3 regions of the Rummeliibacillus sp. JY-2-4R genome follow, and region 3 is predicted to be linked to each of the others. Evidence: riboswitches for the same ligand, from Rfam matches in the RefSeq annotation. Region 3 holds a riboswitch; each other region holds the start of a gene.
What was found. Region 3 has a riboswitch for S-adenosylmethionine ahead of metK (methionine adenosyltransferase). Riboswitches for the same ligand answer to the same signal wherever they lie in the genome.
Positions count from the first base shown of each region.

Region 1: it holds a riboswitch for S-adenosylmethionine, as region 3 does, so the genes downstream of both, ACWV26_RS01645 (methionine ABC transporter ATP-binding protein) here and metK (methionine adenosyltransferase) in region 3, are expected to answer to the same signal.
Region 2: it holds a riboswitch for S-adenosylmethionine, as region 3 does, so the genes downstream of both, ACWV26_RS01495 (MetQ/NlpA family ABC transporter substrate-binding protein) here and metK (methionine adenosyltransferase) in region 3, are expected to answer to the same signal.

Region 1 is NZ_CM132623.1:327,310-333,876, reverse strand. Features, by position in the region: gene ACWV26_RS01660 (hypothetical protein) at 125-760, shown strand; gene ACWV26_RS01655 (MetQ/NlpA family ABC transporter substrate-binding protein) at 894-1,733, opposite strand; gene ACWV26_RS01650 (methionine ABC transporter permease) at 1,951-2,643, opposite strand; gene ACWV26_RS01645 (methionine ABC transporter ATP-binding protein) at 2,633-3,646, opposite strand; SAM riboswitch class I at 3,770-3,869, opposite strand; gene ACWV26_RS01640 (YolD-like family protein) at 4,248-4,583, opposite strand; gene ACWV26_RS01635 (Y-family DNA polymerase) at 4,612-5,868, opposite strand; tRNA gene ACWV26_RS01630 (tRNA-Glu) at 6,068-6,139, opposite strand; tRNA gene ACWV26_RS01625 (tRNA-Asn) at 6,144-6,220, opposite strand; tRNA gene ACWV26_RS01620 (tRNA-Ile) at 6,230-6,306, opposite strand; tRNA gene ACWV26_RS01615 (tRNA-Gly) at 6,312-6,385, opposite strand; tRNA gene ACWV26_RS01610 (tRNA-Phe) at 6,390-6,465, opposite strand; tRNA gene ACWV26_RS01605 (tRNA-Asp) at 6,494-6,567, opposite strand, start outside.
Region 2 is NZ_CM132623.1:313,231-319,797, forward strand. Features, by position in the region: gene ACWV26_RS01485 (methionine ABC transporter permease) at 1-85, opposite strand, end outside; gene ACWV26_RS01490 (methionine ABC transporter ATP-binding protein) at 85-1,104, opposite strand; gene ACWV26_RS01495 (MetQ/NlpA family ABC transporter substrate-binding protein) at 1,167-1,991, opposite strand; SAM riboswitch class I at 2,077-2,186, opposite strand; gene ACWV26_RS01500 (YezD family protein) at 2,568-2,729, shown strand; gene ACWV26_RS01505 (alpha-hydroxy acid oxidase) at 2,922-4,076, opposite strand; gene ACWV26_RS01510 (aminotransferase class I/II-fold pyridoxal phosphate-dependent enzyme) at 4,097-5,278, opposite strand; gene ACWV26_RS01515 (carbon-nitrogen family hydrolase) at 5,441-6,229, shown strand; gene ACWV26_RS01520 (MerR family transcriptional regulator) at 6,505-6,567, shown strand, end outside.
Region 3 is NZ_CM132623.1:3,064,494-3,071,060, forward strand. Features, by position in the region: gene ACWV26_RS14935 (gamma carbonic anhydrase) at 126-653, shown strand; gene ACWV26_RS14940 (MFS transporter) at 793-2,058, shown strand; gene ACWV26_RS14945 (YiaA/YiaB family inner membrane protein) at 2,117-2,560, opposite strand; gene metK (methionine adenosyltransferase) at 2,865-4,058, opposite strand; SAM riboswitch class I at 4,333-4,449, opposite strand; gene pckA (phosphoenolpyruvate carboxykinase (ATP)) at 4,649-6,235, shown strand; gene ACWV26_RS14960 (hypothetical protein) at 6,491-6,567, opposite strand, start outside.

The sequences.
Region 1 (6,567 bases), 1.3 Mb from region 3:
TCTTTAAAGTTATTATATGATGTATTTTTTAAAAACACAATATTTGTTTTTTAACAATGTACACATGTGGAATAAGACTTTTTAGAAAATTGAGATTATAATGTCTTTAAAAGGAGTGAAATTCATGCAATTATGGAAATTAACGTTCATTTATTTAATCGCAATTATTGCTTGTACATTTTTATTATTAATGGAGATCCCTAAATGGCTCATATTCATCGTTCTTTTCCTTTATATTGCTTCATTTACTATGTACCCTCATTTCAATGCATTACTTTGGACAAATAATTTAAAAACTGTGGATCGATTCCTTAATGCAAATAAACATCGTGCCATTTATGCCTACCCTTACGCCATCGCCAATCAAACAATCGAAGAGCAAAGAGAGGCTCTTCAAAAAATCATCACTTTATATAAACAGCCCTATGTACAGCACAACTATGCATCATTACTCGCTATTCTCGAAAACAATTATGATCAGGCAATAACCGAAGCAAAGAAAATCGCCAAGGAACCTTATCAAAGTTATATGATTGCCCATAGTGAGGCGTACTTCGGAAATTTTGAACAAGCACATGCTTTAATGCCAAACCTAACGGAGAAATGGATGTTGTCCTCAATTGAAAGTTTAATCTCCTTTAAAAAGCAGGATAAAATAAATTTTAAACATCATTCATCTGAAGCTATTAAACAAGCACGAGGCATTCAAAAGTATCTACTCGCTCATAGTTTTCATGAGTTGGGAGAAAAGATTAAGTGAATATCTTTTTTAGAGAGTTCTATCCTCTTTAGCCTGACTGTTTCCTCTCTTTTTGTTTACTTTTGCATATAAAAACACCTTGAACTTAGACTTTTGTATTGTCTATGTTCAAGGTGTTTTTCTCACTTAACTCTTATTTTTTTGTCATCCATTCAGGTTTACCAAAGCCTTTGAAGTCTGTATCGATTACTTTTTCGAATTCAGGTGATTCTACTACTGCTTTTAAATCTTTTGATAGTTGTGAGTTTTCATCTGCTTCACGAACTGCTACAACGTTACGGAATTGGTCAGGCATATTTTCTAGGAATACAGCATCTTCTAACTTCATGTTTGCTGCTAATGCGAAGTTTCCTGGTACACCTACTAAGTCAGCACTTTCCACTGCACGTGGTAAACCTGCTGCTTCGATTTCTTGGAATTTTAGATTTTTTGGATTTTCTTCAATATCTTTAGTTGATGCTTTTAATTGATCAATTTTACCATTAATTTTGATTAAGCCTTGTTCTTGTAAAGATTTTAAAGTACGTGCTGCATTTGATGGGTCATTGGCGATTGCTACTGTTGAGCCAGCTTTGATTTCGTCAACTGTTTTATATTTTTTAGAGAAGAAACCCATTGGTGCAGTTGGTACGATAATTAGGCCTTTAATTTTTGTACCATTTTCTTTATTGAAGTTTTCTAAGTACACTGAGTGTTGGAATAAGTTTGCATCAATATCGCCTGAATCTAATGCTTTGTTTGGTTGGATATAATCACTGAATTCTACTACATCTACTTTGTAGCCTTTTTTCTCAAGTTCAGGAACGATTGCTTTTTTTAACATATCACTGTATGGGCCTGCTGTTGCACCGATTTTAATGTTTTTTGTTTCTGTTGCTTTGTTTGTATCTTTTTTTGCGTTATCTCCGCCTCCACATGCAGCAAGAGCTGTTGCTACTACTAGCAAACAAATTGTTAGTAAAATTTTTTTCATTGTAAAACCCCCATTTTATATGTTCTTTAATTTATATAGAAAAAATCCTATAATAGCGATTTTCCATCTATCTTCCCTGTTGCGGGCGTGTTCCGCTTTTAACTCTATCTAGCTCCACACGCCAGCCCCTCGAGGGTGCACAGGATGTGTACCCGGTAGCCGTTGCGACACGACGTCGCGCCTTTAGGCTATCTTCCCTTACGGGCGTGTTCCGCTTTTATCTTTTATCTACTGCTTTTGCTATTGTATCGCCTGCTATTTGGATTACTTGGACGATGATGATTAGGATGACAACTGTTGCGATCATGATGGTGTTGTCGTATCGGTAATAACCGAAGCGGATGGCTAAGTCACCAATACCACCACCGCCAATAATGCCGGCCATCGCTGAGTATGCAACTAAACTAATAATTGTCATTGTAATCCCTTGAATAACGCCTGATTTCGCTTCAGGAAGTAGCACGTCTTTAATAATCATCCAACGAGTTGCACCAGCAGCAATTGAAGCTTCAATCACCCCTTTATCGATTTCACGTAGAGATGTTTCAACAAGTCTCGCGAAGAATGGGATGGATGCAACGGATAAAGAAACACTCGCTGCGATTGGTCCGATTGTGTCGCCTATTAGCCATTTCGTGAATGGGAATAGTGCTACTAATAGGATGATATATGGAATTGAACGAACAAGATTGACGATAAAACCAACTACTCCATTAACGAAACGATTTCCAAGTAATCCTGTTCTACTTGTTGAAAATAGTCCCTTACTTGTGATGAATAACAAGAGCCCCAGCGGTAAACCAATGATTAACGCAATCGCTAAGGCAATGCCCACCATTTCAATTGTTTGTCCAAACGCCTTCCAAATATCTGGTAGCATTTCAGTAAAATGACTTGGATCAAATAACATCGTTTAGCACCTCCACTGTTACGCCACGGCTTTCCATATAAGTAATCGAGCGATTAATATCTGCTACTTGGCCCTTTAACTCCATTAGGAAGATGCCAAGCGGTCTTTCTTGAATATATTCAATAGTGCCATGAAGGAAATTCCCTTGCACTTCAAACTGTTGAAGCATATCTGAAATAACTCCTTCACCTGCTACACTACCTTTGAATAGAATCTTCACAACTTGTCCTGTGACACTTTGCATAATCTCTTGTGGAATATCGAACGACACGACACTACTGATGAATTCTTTTGTTAATGGCTTTTGAGGCTCAGCGAAAATATCATAAACAGAACCTTCTTCTATTACTTTCCCATCCTGCATAATTGCCATTCTGTCGCAAATTTCTTTCACGACGTCCATTTCGTGTGTGATTAAAATTATCGTAATACCGAGTTCACGATTGATTTTTTTTAGTAATCGCAAAATCGAAGTGGTTGTTGTCGGATCAAGTGCTGATGTAGCTTCATCACATAATAATATAGATGGATTATTTGCTAATGCTCTTGCAATACCTACACGTTGTTTTTGACCGCCGCTTAGTTGTGCTGGAAATACGTCTTTTTTATCCGCTAGGCCAACCATTTCGAGAAGTTCCTTTACTCTTTTCTCTCGCTCTCCCTTTGGTATTTTTGCAGCTTTTAAAGCAAATTCAATATTTTCACCAACTGTTTTTTGGCTGATTAAGTAAAAGTGTTGAAAAATCATACCGATTTTCAGACGTGCTTGACGAAGCTTTTCTCCTTTTAACTTTGTTAAATCTTGTCCATTGATTAATATTCGCCCATCTGTTGGTTGTTCTAGTAGGTTAATACAGCGTAGTAGTGAACTTTTACCCGCTCCAGAATAACCTACTATTCCGAATATTTCTCCATCTCCAATAGTTAAAGAGACATGATCTACACCAGTTACTATTTTCTTTCTTGTTTTGTAAACCTTTGATACCTCTTGTATTTCCAGCATATACATCCCTCTAATCTTTGTTAAATTGCTTTTTAAAATCCTCTTATTCTATCGGAAAACTATCTATTTTTACTAAAAAAGATACATCTCTCAACTGAAAGATGTATCTTTATGATCGACGTTCATTTATCTTTCAGAAATAAATTCTGTAGGAATTAGCACCTTCCCTAGTGGGGGTTGCTGGACTTCATCGGGCCTATCCCTCAGTCACTCTTGATAAATTCCATTTGTTAAGTTGTAAGTTTATGATATTTATATTATTTACTTTTACGTCATTTGTCAATGAATTTTTAGAAAAAGTAAACTATTTTAAAATATTTTTCTCTTCTATATAAAAAATATATTCCCACTAATTTATACATTACAAGTATTGTTTGAAATGAGATTGCATGCTTCGTTTAGGAAACCGAGTCACTTCTTTTGTGTCTGCATCCCTTTGCTAACTTTTTCTAGCGGCACGATATCTCGGTGTCCTTAATCCTTGGATAGGTATTTAGTACACTAAAAATTGCTAATTGAAATTAAATTAAAAATATCATTAACTATTACTTCAACTTTTCCATGACTAGCCTTACTACTATTGAATATTGAATTGTGTCTTCTAATCAAATATTCGAACATGAAGGATTAATTCTGCTTCAATCCAGCTCGTTTGGCTTTTTATTATATTATACAGACATAGTTTTTTATCTTCGTTGTTGAGCGCTGTGATGATTCCTCTGTACTCAGTACTTGCCTGCTGATGCCAAACTTCTAGTAGTACTTCTTTCTGACCACAATATGCTTGCATGAGTTCTTCTCCTAATGCTTGCAATGTCCATTCGTCATATATCGGCTTCGCAATTTGCTTTGTCTCCTGTTGCCAGTTTCGCAGTCTTTGTACATGTTCTGGTAACATCATAGCCGTCCACTTAATATTCCCACGATCTCTTAACATATAGGATACCTCCTTTTGTAAGTTCCAATTACTTCTTATGACCTCCGAGCAATTGGGAGCGCTTCACTGCTGTTCCTGCATTTGTATACGATACTGCTCGCAACACCGCTGTTGAGCCATAATGTGTTCGGAGGTGATCCATTGCAGCACCAAGCTTACGGCGCTTCCAGCGGGATGTATCAAAAAAGCTGAGCTGCATAGAATGTTCTGATTCTAATTTTGTTATACTAACACTTATTTGGCGCACTGGGCGTTCATTGTACTGTTCGCTTAATATTTGCTGACAAACGTGATAAATAGCCATCGTATCATTGGTGGCTTCATCAATTGTATGTGAACGCTGAAAACCTCCTCCAAAGGCATTTTTACTATAAGCAATACCTAATGTGATTGTACGCCCTACTTTATAGGCTTCTCGTGCTCTTCTCGCCACATCTTCACACATTTCCAGGAGCACTGCGAGCACTTCCTTTTTAGTGTTATAATCGCGCATTAATATTTGGCTCTTACCATAACTAATTTGCCCTTCTACAAGTGGTGCTTCGCCTACCTTTGACAAATCAATTCCCCATGCATGATGATAAAGTTGATTGCCCATAATGCCGAATCTCTTTTCTAATGTCGCTAAATCAGCGTGAGCCAAATCTCCAACAGAGAAAATCCCCATATTGTTCAGCGTACGTTCTGTTCGATGTCCGATCCCCCACATCTTCGACAAAGGTGTAACAGGCCATAGCTTTCTTTCCACATCTTCAAAGTCCCATTTAGCGAAACCCGTTTTTTTTGCATCTAAATCAAGAGCAAGCTTTGCCAAAAGCATATTCGGTCCCATTCCTACAGTGCTTGGTATTTCAAATTGCCGATAAAGTTCTTCTTGGATTTTGTGTGCTGTTTCAACCGGATCTCCCCACAGTTTCTCTGTCCCTGTGAGATCAACAAAACTTTCATCAATGCTATATACATGAATTGCTTCCTTTGGTACATAGCTATGAAGTAGCTTTGTAATTTCGACGGACATGCGGACAAAGTATTCCATCTTTGGTTCAAACAAATGAATATCTGGATGCTTCGGTATTTCATAAACCCTTGTTCCTGTCTTCACTTGAAATCGTTTTTTCATAAGCGGAGAAGCAGCAAGAACAATACTACCTTTTTGCTGAAAATTCCCTACAACAGCGATGGCCTCTTTTAGTACATCCAAATGAGCCCAAGATGCCATACAACTAGCATAAAAGCATTTCATATCTACACACATAATCGACCTTCTCGGCATATTCTCATACATCTATAGCACCTCCAAAAAGAACATTTGTTCTTATTTTAAAATGAGATACATGAGATGACAAGTGGGAAGTAGTGTTTTTCCAACAATTGGCGATAACAGGAGATTATACAATCAGAGAAGTTATAATCGAATTTACATACATACATTAAAAATAAAAAAATCCTTTAGAATCAAAATGATTCTAAAGGATTTTTAAGTATGACCCCTACGAGATTCGAACTCGTGTTACCGCCGTGAAAGGGCGGTGTCTTAACCGCTTGACCAAGGGGCCAATATGGCTCCGAAGGCAGGACTCGAACCTGCGACCCTCTGATTAACAGTCAGATGCTGCTACCAACTGAGCTACTTCGGAATAATTAAATGGTGGGCCTAAATGGACTCGAACCATCGACCTCACGCTTATCAGGCGTGCGCTCTAACCAGCTGAGCTATAGGCCCATAAATGGAGCGGGTGAGGAGAATCGAACTCCCGACAACAGCTTGGAAGGCTGTGGTTTTACCACTAAACTACACCCGCATTATGGTGGGTCGGGACAGAATCGAACTGCCGACACTTAGAGCTTCAATCTAATGCTCTACCAACTGAGCTACCGACCCACAATAATATATTAAATCATTTATAGAATGGCGGTCCGGACGGGACTCGAACCCGCGACCTCCTGCGTGACAGGCAGGCATTCTAACCAGCTGAACTACCGG
Region 2 (6,567 bases), 1.3 Mb from region 3:
AAACCCCAACCATTTGGAACGTTTCTAAAATAGCTTTCCAAATGATAGGTAGCCATTGATCAATAAATTTTTCATAACGATCCATTAGTTTACACCCCGCAATTCTTCTGTACGGACACCTTGTCCCTCTAAATATTGAAGTGCTTTGTTAACATCTTGTGCATCTCCATTTAAATGGACGACGATATTACCAACAACACCATTTTTCAATTCAATAATATTTGCCGTTAAAATATTTGGCGTAACATTAAATAACTTACTGATTTCAGCTAATGCAGGTTTACCTGTACTTTCTCCAACGAAGGTAAGGCGAGTAACGCTCCCTGTTACATTTAGTTGTTCGATTAATGAACTGGATAAGTTACGCTGTGAAATAGTGTTTAAGAATTTTTTTGTAGTAGGTTGTTGTGGATTCGTGAATAAGTCAATCGTAGATCCTTGTTCAACAATATGGCCACTTTCTAATACATACACATAATCGCAAACTTTTTGAATAACGTTCATTTCATGAGTAATGAGTAAAATTGTAATCCCAAATTCCTTATTAATCTTAAGTAAAAGATCGAGAATGGAATCTGTTGTTTCTGGGTCAAGAGCACTTGTCGCCTCATCACTTAGTAAAATTTCAGGTTCCTGAGATAATGCTCTAGCAATAGCAACACGCTGCTTTTGACCACCAGATAATTGAGCTGGATAGTTATTTGCTTTGTCTTCCAAATTGACAATTTTTAAATACTTGTCAACCCGCTTTTTAACTTCTTTTTTATCAAAGCCTAATAGTTTAAGTGGAAGTGCAATATTGTCATAAACCGTAGCTGTTTTTAACAAATTAAACCCTTGGAAAATCATACCGATTTTTGTTCGGACTGTACGGAGATTCTGAGGCGAGAGATTAGTAATTTTTTCGTTGTCTATGTATATATCACCGTTTGTTGGCTTTTCAAGTAAGTTTACGCAGCGAATAAGTGTACTTTTCCCAGCGCCACTATAACCAATTACACCGTGAATTTCTCCTTTTTTGACATCAATATTGACATCATCTACTGCAGTAATCGTTTTATTATTAACGGTAAATTTCTTTGTAACATGCTCTAATTTAATCATCATATTACTCCTTTTTAAGGAGATTGCCACCGCCAAAGATGGCAATCTATTCTAATTAACTTCTACCAAGAAGGGATAAGAGAGCCTTCATATTTCTCTTCTATGAATTTCTTTATTTCGTCAGAATGATAAGCTTTCACGAATTTCTTAATAGTTGGGTCGTTTTTGTTTTCTTTACGTACAACAATTTGATTTGCATAAATTGAATCAGCACCTTCAACCAAGATGGCGTCTTTTTTAGGGTTTAGACCTGCTTCTAAAGCAAAGTTTGTATTAATTGCTGCTGCTGCAACTTCAGATAATTGTTTTGGAATTTGTGCAGCTTCTAGTTCGATAAATTTATAATTCTTTTTGTTTTCATCAATATCATAGATTGTTGGAAGATCGCTTCCCGTATCTTTTAATGTGATAAATCCTTCTTTTGCTAAAATCTCTAATGCGCGAGAGCCATTTGTTGGATCGTTCGGAATAGCTATTTTTGAACCATTTGGAATCTCATCAAAGTTCTTGTATTTTTTAGAGTAGATACCCATTGGACTTAAGATGGTTTTGCCAACAGCGACAAGATCGTCACCTTTGTCTTTGTTATATTGTTTTAAGTACGGAACATGTTGGAAGCTGTTTGCATCTAAGCTACCTTCGCTCAATGCTGTGTTTGGTAATACATAATCTGAGAATACTTTTAACTCGATATCTAATCCTTCTTTTTTAGCAATTTCAGCTACTTTTTCCGCGATTTCTTCATGAGGTCCTGCTGTCACACCAATTACCAATTTCTTGGTATTTAATGCAGCAGTTTTACTGTCTTCTGTTTTTTCGCTATTGCCACAAGCACTAACAATCGCTACAAGTAATAATAAGATCAATGCGAAACTAAATTTTTTCATTTGATTTCCTCCCTTTAATTTAAAGAATTTAAAAAAAGCCCCCCTTTTTAATAGCAAGAGGGGCTTCATCTTTTGGAGTTCGCCTCTCTTATCTATCAAAACGTTTTGCACGTCTTGCAGGATTTAGCACCTTTCCATGATTGAGAAGGTTGCCGAGCTTCATAGGGCCAGTCCCTCAGCTACTCTTAATAAGAGGTTTTTATTTAATTAAAAACTTTATGATAATTCAATCTACAGCAAAAATTCAGTATAGTCAATGATTTTTTGTATAATTCCACCTAGAATAGTAGGGATTTTAAATGCCTTTTTGTAGGGAATGCGGATATTTGCTGGTTTAAATGAATTTATTAAACTAAATGTTTTAATGGTTTTGCTATTATTAATTGTTTACTTGCTGTTACTCATTACAAAATTTTAATAAATATCTAGTAAAATTATATTATTCACTAGTATTTAACTAGGAATTATAAGAATTAATATTGACTTTTCATTTTCAGGCAATTACAATAAATTACAAGAAAAGGGGATTCGATTAAATTATTTAATAGTAACCTATTGTAAAGGGGAGAAATTTGTATGACTCAAAAGTTAAACGAGGATTCAGAACAAATTAGAGCCATTATTAAAGCGGTCCAAGGATTACAATTTGGTGAAGTGCATATAACGATTCAAGATGGAATCATCGTACAAATAAATCGTATTGAAAAACAAAGATTTAACAAATCAAAATCAAAATAGCACATGCCAGTTGGCTGGAAAACTTGAGCCACATAATCCGAATCAAAGAACTACATTTCTTTGATTGGGGTTATGTGGCTTTTTTCGACGTGTGAGTGGTAAAAAGGATTATATATCTGAAATAGTAAAGGTGTGAATCATACTAAAAAAGCTTGATCCACACACCATTTGTTTGATTTTTTATCGTCTAAATTATTGTTTTACAATGCTTAACTCTTTTGCATGTTTTACTTCAGTTATGCCTGCCATAGATAGAGTGACTTCTGTTTCTTTTAGAATTGTAGAGAAAACACGTTTGACCCCTTCTTCTCCAGCGATTGCTAGTCCGTAGACAAAGGGACGACCGATTAGGACGGCATTTGCTCCAAGTGCTAAAGCTTTCACTACATCGGTTCCTCGCCGAATACCACTATCAAATAATACAGGGATTTGTCCATTTATCGCTTCTACGATTGCTGGAAGTGCATCGATACTTGGAATCACACCATCCAATTGACGACCTCCATGATTGGAAACAATAATCCCATCTACACCATTTTCTAAAGCAAGTTTTGCATCTTCTGGATGAAGTATGCCTTTTATTAATACAGGTAATGTCGTTCGTTTCTTTAGTTCTTTGATATTTGCCCATTGTAGTGTCGGATGATGCAGGTTTGCAAGTATTCCTTCGATAATAGAGTTTAAATCATTGTTTGGTATTGATTTCAGAAAAGCTGGGTCGGTTGCCCAATTTCCTTTCCCATACCCTTCGCTAATAGGAGAGAACTGGTTACGCATATCAGTCTCGCGCCAACCAAGCATCATCGTATCAATCGTTAATACAATTGCTTCGTAGCCTGCTTGTTCTGCGCGTTTTACCATACTATAAGAAATCTCTGGATCACAAGGTGCCCAATATAATTGGAACCATTTAGATGAGTCAGGAGCAGCTGATGCAATTTCTTCAATGGAGTAACTTGAGACAGTACTTTGAATATAAGGTATGTTTAAATCCTTCAATGCACGTGCAACTGCTAACTCGCCTTCTGGTGAAATCATTTGTAATACGCCTACCGGAGCTGCTAACAAAGGGGTAGGATATTCTTTGCCAAATAACTCAATCGATGTATCCAACTTTGAAACGTCTTTTAAATAGCGAGGAATGATGGAATACTTCTGGAAAGCACTTTGGTTTTGGTGTAATGTTTGTTCGCCGCCAGCACCGGAGCGAACATATCCATATTGATTCTTAGGTAAGACGCTAGCTGCAGCTCGTTCTAGTTCAACAAACGAAATAGGAAATGTATCGTCTGGTGAAAGATCTTTGACTAGTAAATCCACATTTGTTGGATTTGTAGGTTGAGCCATTAAACTTGCCTCCTTGATATTTAGTTTTTTGCTAGTTCTTTGAATAGATTCAGCTTTTCAATTCTTTTAACAGCCTCCACTAGTCGCTCTTCATCTACTAATAAGCCAATCCGAATATATCCTTCGCCATGCTCTCCAAAGCCATTTCCAGCAGCTACTGCTACATCTGCTTTTTCCAATAGAAGGTCTGCAAATTGTTGACTTGTAAATCCTTCTGGTACAGGAAGCCAAGCAAAGAAGGATCCTTTTGGTGCTGTTACAGGCCAACCGATATTTTGACATGCGTTAATTAATGCATTTCTGCGACTTTCATACATATCAACTTGTCTTGAGACACAAGATTGGTCGCCAGTTAACGCTTCCACTGCAGCTTGTTGTACGGCAGGGAATAGACTAACGAAAAGGTGATCTTGTATTAAGTTTAGTGCTTCAATCATTTGAGCATTACCAACCGCAAAACCTACGCGCCAACCTGCCATATTATAGGTTTTGGATAATGTGTAAACTTCAACCCCGACTTCTTTAGCACCTTCTAATTGCAAGAAGCTAACGGGTTTTTTGCCTTCAAAGCCAATGGCACCATAAGCAAAGTCTTGAAGGACAGCGATATTATTCTCTTTCGCTAGTTTGATTGTTTCTTCGTAGAATTCTTTGGTAGCAACGCCACCTGTTGGATTGTTAGGATAGTTTAAATACATTAACTTGGCTCTTTTTTTGATGTCTTCAGAAAGCAAACTGTAATTTGGAAGGAAGTCATTTTCAGCTAAAAGTGGCATTGTTTCAAATTGAACGTCTGCTAATGTCACACCTGATAAATAATCTGGGTAGCCAGGGTCTGGCAGTAGCATCGTATCACCAGGATTTAGAATTCCAATTGGTAGTTCAACGAGGCCTGCTTTGGCACCGAAAAGAATTGAAACTTCTGTATCTGGATTGATGTACACACCGTATTCGCGTTTATAAAATGTGCTAACTGCTTTTTTTAGTTCAGGTATTCCACGAAAAGGTGAATATCTATGCATTTCTGGATTTGCTATTGCTTCTTGCATAGCTTTTACGATATGTTCTGGTGTTGGTCGATCAGGATTTCCTTGTCCTAAATTTATAACATCACGGCCTTCTGCAACTGCGATTGCAACTTGCTTCACAAGATTTGCAAAAAACTGCTTTGGTAAACTTTGTAGCTTTTTAGATAACTCCATCAATTTTTCCTCCTATTATGTTTAAGTGAGAATACTATACATTTCAATTATATATAGATAGAATAGTATAAAAGTGACTTTTCAGAATTGATTAAAAAAATAATTAGTTTTAGTGAAAATACTATAACCTTTTTAGAAAAATGTCTATAGGTGGTGCAGAAAATGAAGATAGGATGTATTCAATTAAATGTAGCATTTGGTGATGTTGAAAAAAACTTTACAAGAGCAGAATCATTTATCCGTGAAGCAGCGAGTAGTGGGGCCGAGCTTATTATTTTACCTGAAATGTGGAATACGGGTTATGCGTTAGAAAAACTAGAGGAATTAGCTGATATAAATGGTGAAAGGACGAAGAAATTCCTTCAATCATTAGCAACAGAGCTTCATATTCAAATTATAGGTGGTTCTGTGGCGACTAAAAAAGGTGAGGACTTTTTCAATACGATGTATACCGTAAATGATCGTGGGGAAATTGTAGGAGAATATGATAAAGCACATTTATTCCGCTTAATGGATGAACATCTATACTTGTCAGCAGGCGAGGGGAAAAACAACTTTGAGCTAGGCGATGTAAAAGCAGCTGGTGTGATTTGCTACGATATTCGCTTTCCAGAATGGCTTCGCCTTCACGCATTAAATGGTGCAAAGGTTTTATTTGTATCTGCACAATGGCCAACTGCACGAATCGACCATTGGAAAGTATTACTACAAGCCCGTGCAATTGAAAACCAATGCTTCATTATTGCGGTGAATCGTATAAGCAACAAACCTGAAAACTTCAATGGCCAGTCAATGGTGATTGAACCATGGGGCGAGGTATTGTGGACAGGTGGCGAAGATGAAGAACTTGCTATAGTTGATGTTGATTTTTCTAAAGTCGATGAAGTGCGTAAGAAAATACCTGTATATGATGATAGACGTCCGGAATTGTATGGAGTAATTTTGAAATAACAAAAGAGCTTATAGTCATAACGCATCGAATCAATTGATTCGATGCGTTTATTTTTATAGTTTATTCTTCTACAAACTTAACTAATCTGTTTCTCCTGACGTCATAGCTAAGAGTACGAACCCACTGCTTTTTGTATGGAAAGAAGTGTAGTGTTAAAGTGTACATTAACGCTAGAAAAACTTTAAAAAGTTCCCCAGTTTAAGAGTGAATACCCTTGACTTAAAGTGAACTTTAAATGTTAGATTCAATATATAGAATATTCGAGGTGAACAATATGAACATTTCACAGGTAGCAAAACAGTTTAATTTAACAGCAGCAACTCTTAGATATTATGAA
Region 3 (6,567 bases):
ACTTACTTCTCTCCTCATGTGTATGATTCCTCTATTTTAACGTAATGTACGAATTTCTGTTCCAATTAATACATGAGTTTGTTACGATAATAGTATAATCTTAGCTTGAAATGAGGCGTATTTCGATGATTTATCCATTTAAAGATAAAAAACCATCCATTGACCCATCTGTATTCATCGGTGACAATGTTGTTATTACTGGTGATGTGACTATTGGTGCAGATTCGTCCGTTTTTTATAATACCGTTATTCGAGGAGATGTATCCCCAACAATTATCGGTCAAAAAGTGAATATTCAAGACTTATGTTGTTTGCACCAAAGCCCAGCCTATCCTCTTATCCTTGAGGATGAAGTTACAATTGGTCACCAAGTAACATTACATAGTTGCCATATCAAAAAAGGTGCACTGATTGGAATGGCCTCAATTGTATTAGATGGTGCTGAAATTGGAGAAGGTGCATTTATCGGTGCCGGTAGCCTTGTCACACAAGGAAAGAAAATCCCACCAAACACACTTGCATTTGGCCGTCCTGCAAAAGTAATTCGTGAATTAACAGAAGAAGATAAAAAAGACATGGATCGTATTCTTAACGAATACTATGAAAAAGGCCAATATTATAAATCAGTACAGAATAGCCCATTGTCTAGATAACTCAATTGATTGATTGACAGTGGTTTGGTTATATAAGTACAAAGCTTTGGGCTCGGTCTAATATTCCGGGCCTTTTTAAAAAGATACCGAGTTAAAAAAGCTAATACATACTAACTTCTTATAATCTGGAGATGCGTATATGAAAAAGTTTCATTATAGTTGGATTATTTTAGTAATCACGTTCTTTTCTATCATTGTTGCAGGAATCATTCGTTCCTCTTCCGGAGTTTTTATCGAGCCATTTGAGACAGAGTTTGGTTGGAGCAGGCCTGCTATATCATTTGCCTTTGCGGTAGGGTTGTTCTTATACGGTTTTTCTGGACCTTTTATGGCTGCATTTGTCGAAAGATTCGGATTAAAGAATGTAATGATGGCCTCTATGGCATTATTAACTTTAGGATTAGGATTAACACTAATGATGAAACAGGAATGGCAGCTAATTCTTATTTGGGGTGTAATGATTGGAATTGGTTCCGGCCTGTTTTTGACTGTTCTTAGCACACAAATAGGAAATCGATGGTTTGTGAAACATCGCGGACTAGCAGTTGGTATTTTAACCGCAGCTACAGCAACTGGACAGCTGGTACTATTGCCGGTACTTGCTACATTAATAGAAAAGTATAGTTGGCATCATGCAATTGGCTTGATCTTTGGTTTAAGTATCATAATGCTTATTTTTATATTAATTTTTATGAAGGATTGGCCAGAACAAGTCGGAACAACACCACTTGGTCAAATAAAGCAAGAAAATGTTACATCCGACAATGTTTCTAAAGAGAATCCATTCAAAATTGTTTGGGACTCATTAATGGATGGGAGTAAAAGTAAGGCTTTTTGGCTCTTAGCTGGCAGTTTCTTCATCTGTGGACTATCTACAACAGGATTAATCGGTACACACTTTGTAGGATATTGCATGAGTTTTGGCATTCCAATGGTACTTGCTGCATCCATGCTCAGCTTTATGGGGATTTTCGATTTAGTCGGCACCACTTTATCTGGTTGGCTTAGTGACAAAGTTGATAATCGCTGGCTGCTATTTTACTATTATGGCCTTCGTGGACTATCATTACTTTTCTTACCAATTGCTCTAAACAACGGTTCGGTTACGTTACTCATTATCTTCTCCGTTTTTTATGGACTCGATTGGATTGCGACCGTCCCTCCTACTATTGGTCTTGCAAGACGGGAATTTGGTAATAAGAAAAGTGCCATGATGTACGGCTGGATGGTTGCATTTCATCAAGTAGGTGCAGCAGTAGCAGCTTTTGGTGGTGGTCTTATTTACAACATTTTCGATTCTTATACTTGGGCATTCATGCTTTCTGGAGCATTTTGTGCATTAGGTAGCTTATTCGTCATATTATTAAAAAAACATAATCCAAAGGAAGAAGTCATTTTACCTTAATATATAAAAAAAGAGCTTTGTTGGAGTCATCCTTCAAAGCTCTTTTGTATAGATTTAATTACTCTTCCTCATCTTCATTCATATCATTATAAAATTGAATTGCTTCTTTATCCTTCTGTCTATTAGCAAAGTCTTGACGATCTCGAATTTCTTTTGACAGTGCAAAAGACGTATACATGACAAAAATGATTCCTAACCAATAGTACCCTTTCTCAACTAATTCCCAATCTGTATTCCAAACACTAATCATCCCAATACCAAACGATGCAACCACTGATAGCCAACATAACGCCAAATATTCTTTCGAAACTTTAATATTCTCTCTTTTATCTCGTATTGTTTTAACAAGGGAAAAAGAAGAGAACGTAATCCATCCCAATATAATGGTGTAAAACCCTTGCTCAACTAGCATCCAATCTGTATTCCAAATGGCAATTAGAACAAATGCAAAGCCAATTAAAAATGCTGCCCATGTTAAAAAGAAGAATTCATTTGACCTCATCTTCCGAATCTCTCCTGTCATGTCTTCTCACTATTACCTTATTCGTGCTTTTGATCGAATATGATTGGCTGAATCGAAAGAAGTCATTCACTTATTTTCTTTAAGAGTTAAAATAGTATAACCTTTTTCAAATAATGAGCATAAATATGTTTTTTAATTATATTTAAGGTAATGACACATCCTTTTGTTGTTGAAATCTAAAAATGCCTTCCAAACAAGAAAAGACCCTATAAGGTAGACATATTATGTATGTCTACTTTATAGGGTACATTTTAGATAATTCTATAGATTATTTCATTTCAGATTAAGAGAATCTTGCTTTTAAGACTTCTACTTTGTCTGTGTTTTCCCAAGGTACGTTTAGATCTGTACGACCAAAATGTCCATAAGCTGCTGTTTGTTTATAGATTGGACGGCGTAGGTCAAGCATTTTAATGATTCCTGCTGGACGTAAATCGAAGAATTCACGCACTGCTTCTACTAAATCACTTTCTTTAACTTTGCCTGTACCGAATGTATCGATTGAAATAGAAACCGGTTGTGCTACGCCGATTGCGTATGCAAGTTGGACTTCTGCACGGTCAGCTAAACCTGCTGCAACAATGTTTTTAGCAACATAACGAGCTGCATAAGCACCAGAACGGTCAACTTTTGTAGCATCTTTACCAGAGAAAGCACCACCACCATGGCGAGCATAACCACCGTAAGTATCTACAATGATTTTACGGCCTGTTAAACCTGCATCTCCTTTAGGTCCACCGATTACAAAGCGGCCAGTTGGATTGATAAAGTATTTCGTTGTTTCATCTAGTAATTCAGCTGGTACTACTTCAGCAATTACTATTTCTTTTAAGTCTTTTTGAATTTGCTCTAATGTTACTTCTTCATCATGTTGAGTTGAGATAACAATTGTATCTACTCGTACTGGTTGGTTGTTTTCATCATACTCAATAGTTACTTGCGTTTTGCCATCAGGACGTAAATAATCTAATTGACCTGATTTTCGTACTTCTGTTAAGCGTCTTGCTAGTTTGTGAGCAAGGCTAATTGGAAGTGGCATTAACTCTGGTGTTTCGTTACAAGCATAGCCGAACATTAAACCTTGGTCCCCTGCACCAATTGCTTCAATGTCTGCATCTGTCATTGAACCTTCACGAGCTTCTAATGCTTGGTCAACGCCTTGTGCAATATCAGGTGATTGTTCACCAATTGCAACAAGTACTGCTAAGTTTTCAGCATCGAAGCCATATTTACCGCGAGTATAGCCGATTTCTGAAACTGTATCACGTACGATTCCTTTAATATCCACATAAGTAGATGTTGTGATTTCACCTGCTACTAGTACTAAACCTGTAGTAACAGTTGTTTCACATGCTACACGTGCATTTGGGTCTTTTGCAATAATGGCATCTAAGATGGCATCTGAAATTTGATCGCAGATTTTATCCGGATGACCTTCTGTTACGCTTTCTGAAGTAAATAATCTTCTGTTTGACATTTGGTTTCCTCCTATTATAACGAGATCCTAGAAAAGATACGGTACTCATTACCCATGTCCGTTTAAACTGTTATGCTAAACGCCAAGCCAGCATTTATTGCTGCTTTTTAACACGAGGATATAGAAAGTGCCAGTACATAATATAAATAGTATTCAACAAATCACATATAATAATGAAGCAAATCAAATTTGCTTCTATGTTATTTTTGAAAAAAAAAACCTTTCGCTCATCGTAGTCCAATGAGGAAAGGATATGTTTCGTTAGCACCTTTCACTCTTATCGTTCAAGGAATCATCCTTGCATCCAGATTAGCACCAGCGCATTACGTGAAAGATAATGCAGGTTGCCGGGTTTCATAGGGCCTGACCCTCCACCAGCTCGGGATAAGAGTATCCGTTCTATTGCATATAGTAAGTGATATTTATTTGAAAGTCAAACTATTTTATATTCAATTAAAAAAAATACAAAATCTAAAAAATAATTCATAATTAGTATAGATTATATATATAAATGTGTTATACTATTTCCAGAAACCGATAACTAAACCCTTTTGTAGGGGAAAACTATAAAAAGGATGGTACTTATAAAGATGAATTCAGTAGAAATTGCGAATGAACTGAAGGATTTATTACAAGGTCAAAACATTCAAAAGCAACTTTCAGTCCCACAACTAGTAGAAAAAGCGACTTCACGTGGAGAAGCAATTTTAACAGCTGAAGGTGCTGTTCGTGCAGTGACTGGTAAATATACAGGACGTTCTCCTAAAGACAAATATTTCGTTGAAGAAGAATCATCTAAAGATCAAATTCATTGGGGTAAAATTAACCAACCTATTTCTTCAGAGGTATTCGATTCATTATATAACAAAGTAATCAATTATTTAAAACAAAAAGAAGAAATTTTTGTTTTTAAAGGCTTTGCAGGTGCTGATCCAAAATCTCGCTTAGCAATCCAAGTTGTAAATGAATACGCTTGGCATAATTTATTTGCTCACCAATTATTCATTCGACCAACTGAAGATGAACTTACTACGCACGATGCTGATTTTACAATTGTGTCTGCTCCAACATTTAAAGCAGATCCTGAAGTTGATGGTACAAAATCAGAAACTTTCATCATCGTTTCACTTGAAAAACGTATCATTTTAATTGGTGGTACAGAATATGCTGGAGAAATGAAAAAATCAATCTTCGGTATTATGAATTACCTATTACCACAACAAGGCATTCTTCCAATGCATTGTTCTGCAAACGTCGGAGAAAATGGCGATGTTGCCCTATTCTTCGGTTTATCTGGAACAGGTAAAACAACATTGTCTGCTGATGGAAATCGTAAACTAATCGGAGACGATGAACACGGTTGGTCTGATACTGTTGTATTCAATATTGAAGGTGGTTGCTACGCAAAAACAATCAACCTTTCTCCAGAGAAAGAACCAGAAATTTATAACGCTATTAAATTTGGTACAGTTTTAGAAAATGTAATAGTTGATCCTGAAACTCGTATGCCTGATTATGACGATGTATCACTAACACAAAATACTCGTGCAGCATATCCAATTCAAAATATTGATAATATTGCAGAACCATCTGTTGCAGGTCACCCAAAAACTGTTATCTTCTTAACAGCTGATGCTTTTGGTGTGCTACCTCCAATCAGTAAACTAACAAAAGAGCAAGCAATGTATCACTTCCTATCAGGCTTTACTTCAAAAACTCCTGGTACAGAACGCGGCGTTGTTGAACCAGAACCAGTATTTTCTACTTGCTTCGGTGCTCCATTCTTCCCATTACATGCAACTGTTTATGCAGAATTGTTGGGTAAGAAAATTGACGAACATGAAGTTAATGTTTTCTTAGTTAACACTGGTTGGTCTGGTGGTAGCTACGGTGAAGGTAGCCGTATGAAACTTTCTTACACTCGTACAATGGTACGTGCAGCAATCGATGGCAAATTGAATGATGTATTTACTAATCAAGATCCATTCTTTGGTCTTGCATTGCCAACTGAAATTGAAGGAGTTCCAACAGACCTTTTAAATCCACGTGACGTATGGGCTGATAAAGAAGCTTATGATAAAAAAGCAACTGAATTAGCTGGTATGTTCCATGAAAACTTTAAAAAATTCGGTGCAGTTGCTGAAGATATCGCTAAAAAAGGTGCACCAATCGTTTAAAGTGAAACTTTAATCAGTTGTGGTTCTTCCATCCCCAACTGATTGTTAGTTGAACCAATCTGGCTTTTACGGGCAGTTATCTACCACCAATGCTTCTGCCTTGAAGTGGTATCCTACTGCCCGTTAATGCGGGATAATAATACTAAATCGCTTCGCTTACAACCTAGCGTTAAAACCTATAAGTAATCCATAAATCGTTAAAAACCCCTAGTAGTCTACACTACTAGGGGTTTTTTGTTACTGCACTCTTTACTTCTAATCAGTATCATCTGGTACAAATTCAGAAATCAATTGGAGTTTCTCAAACATCGCTACAATCGGCTCTGCTTCCT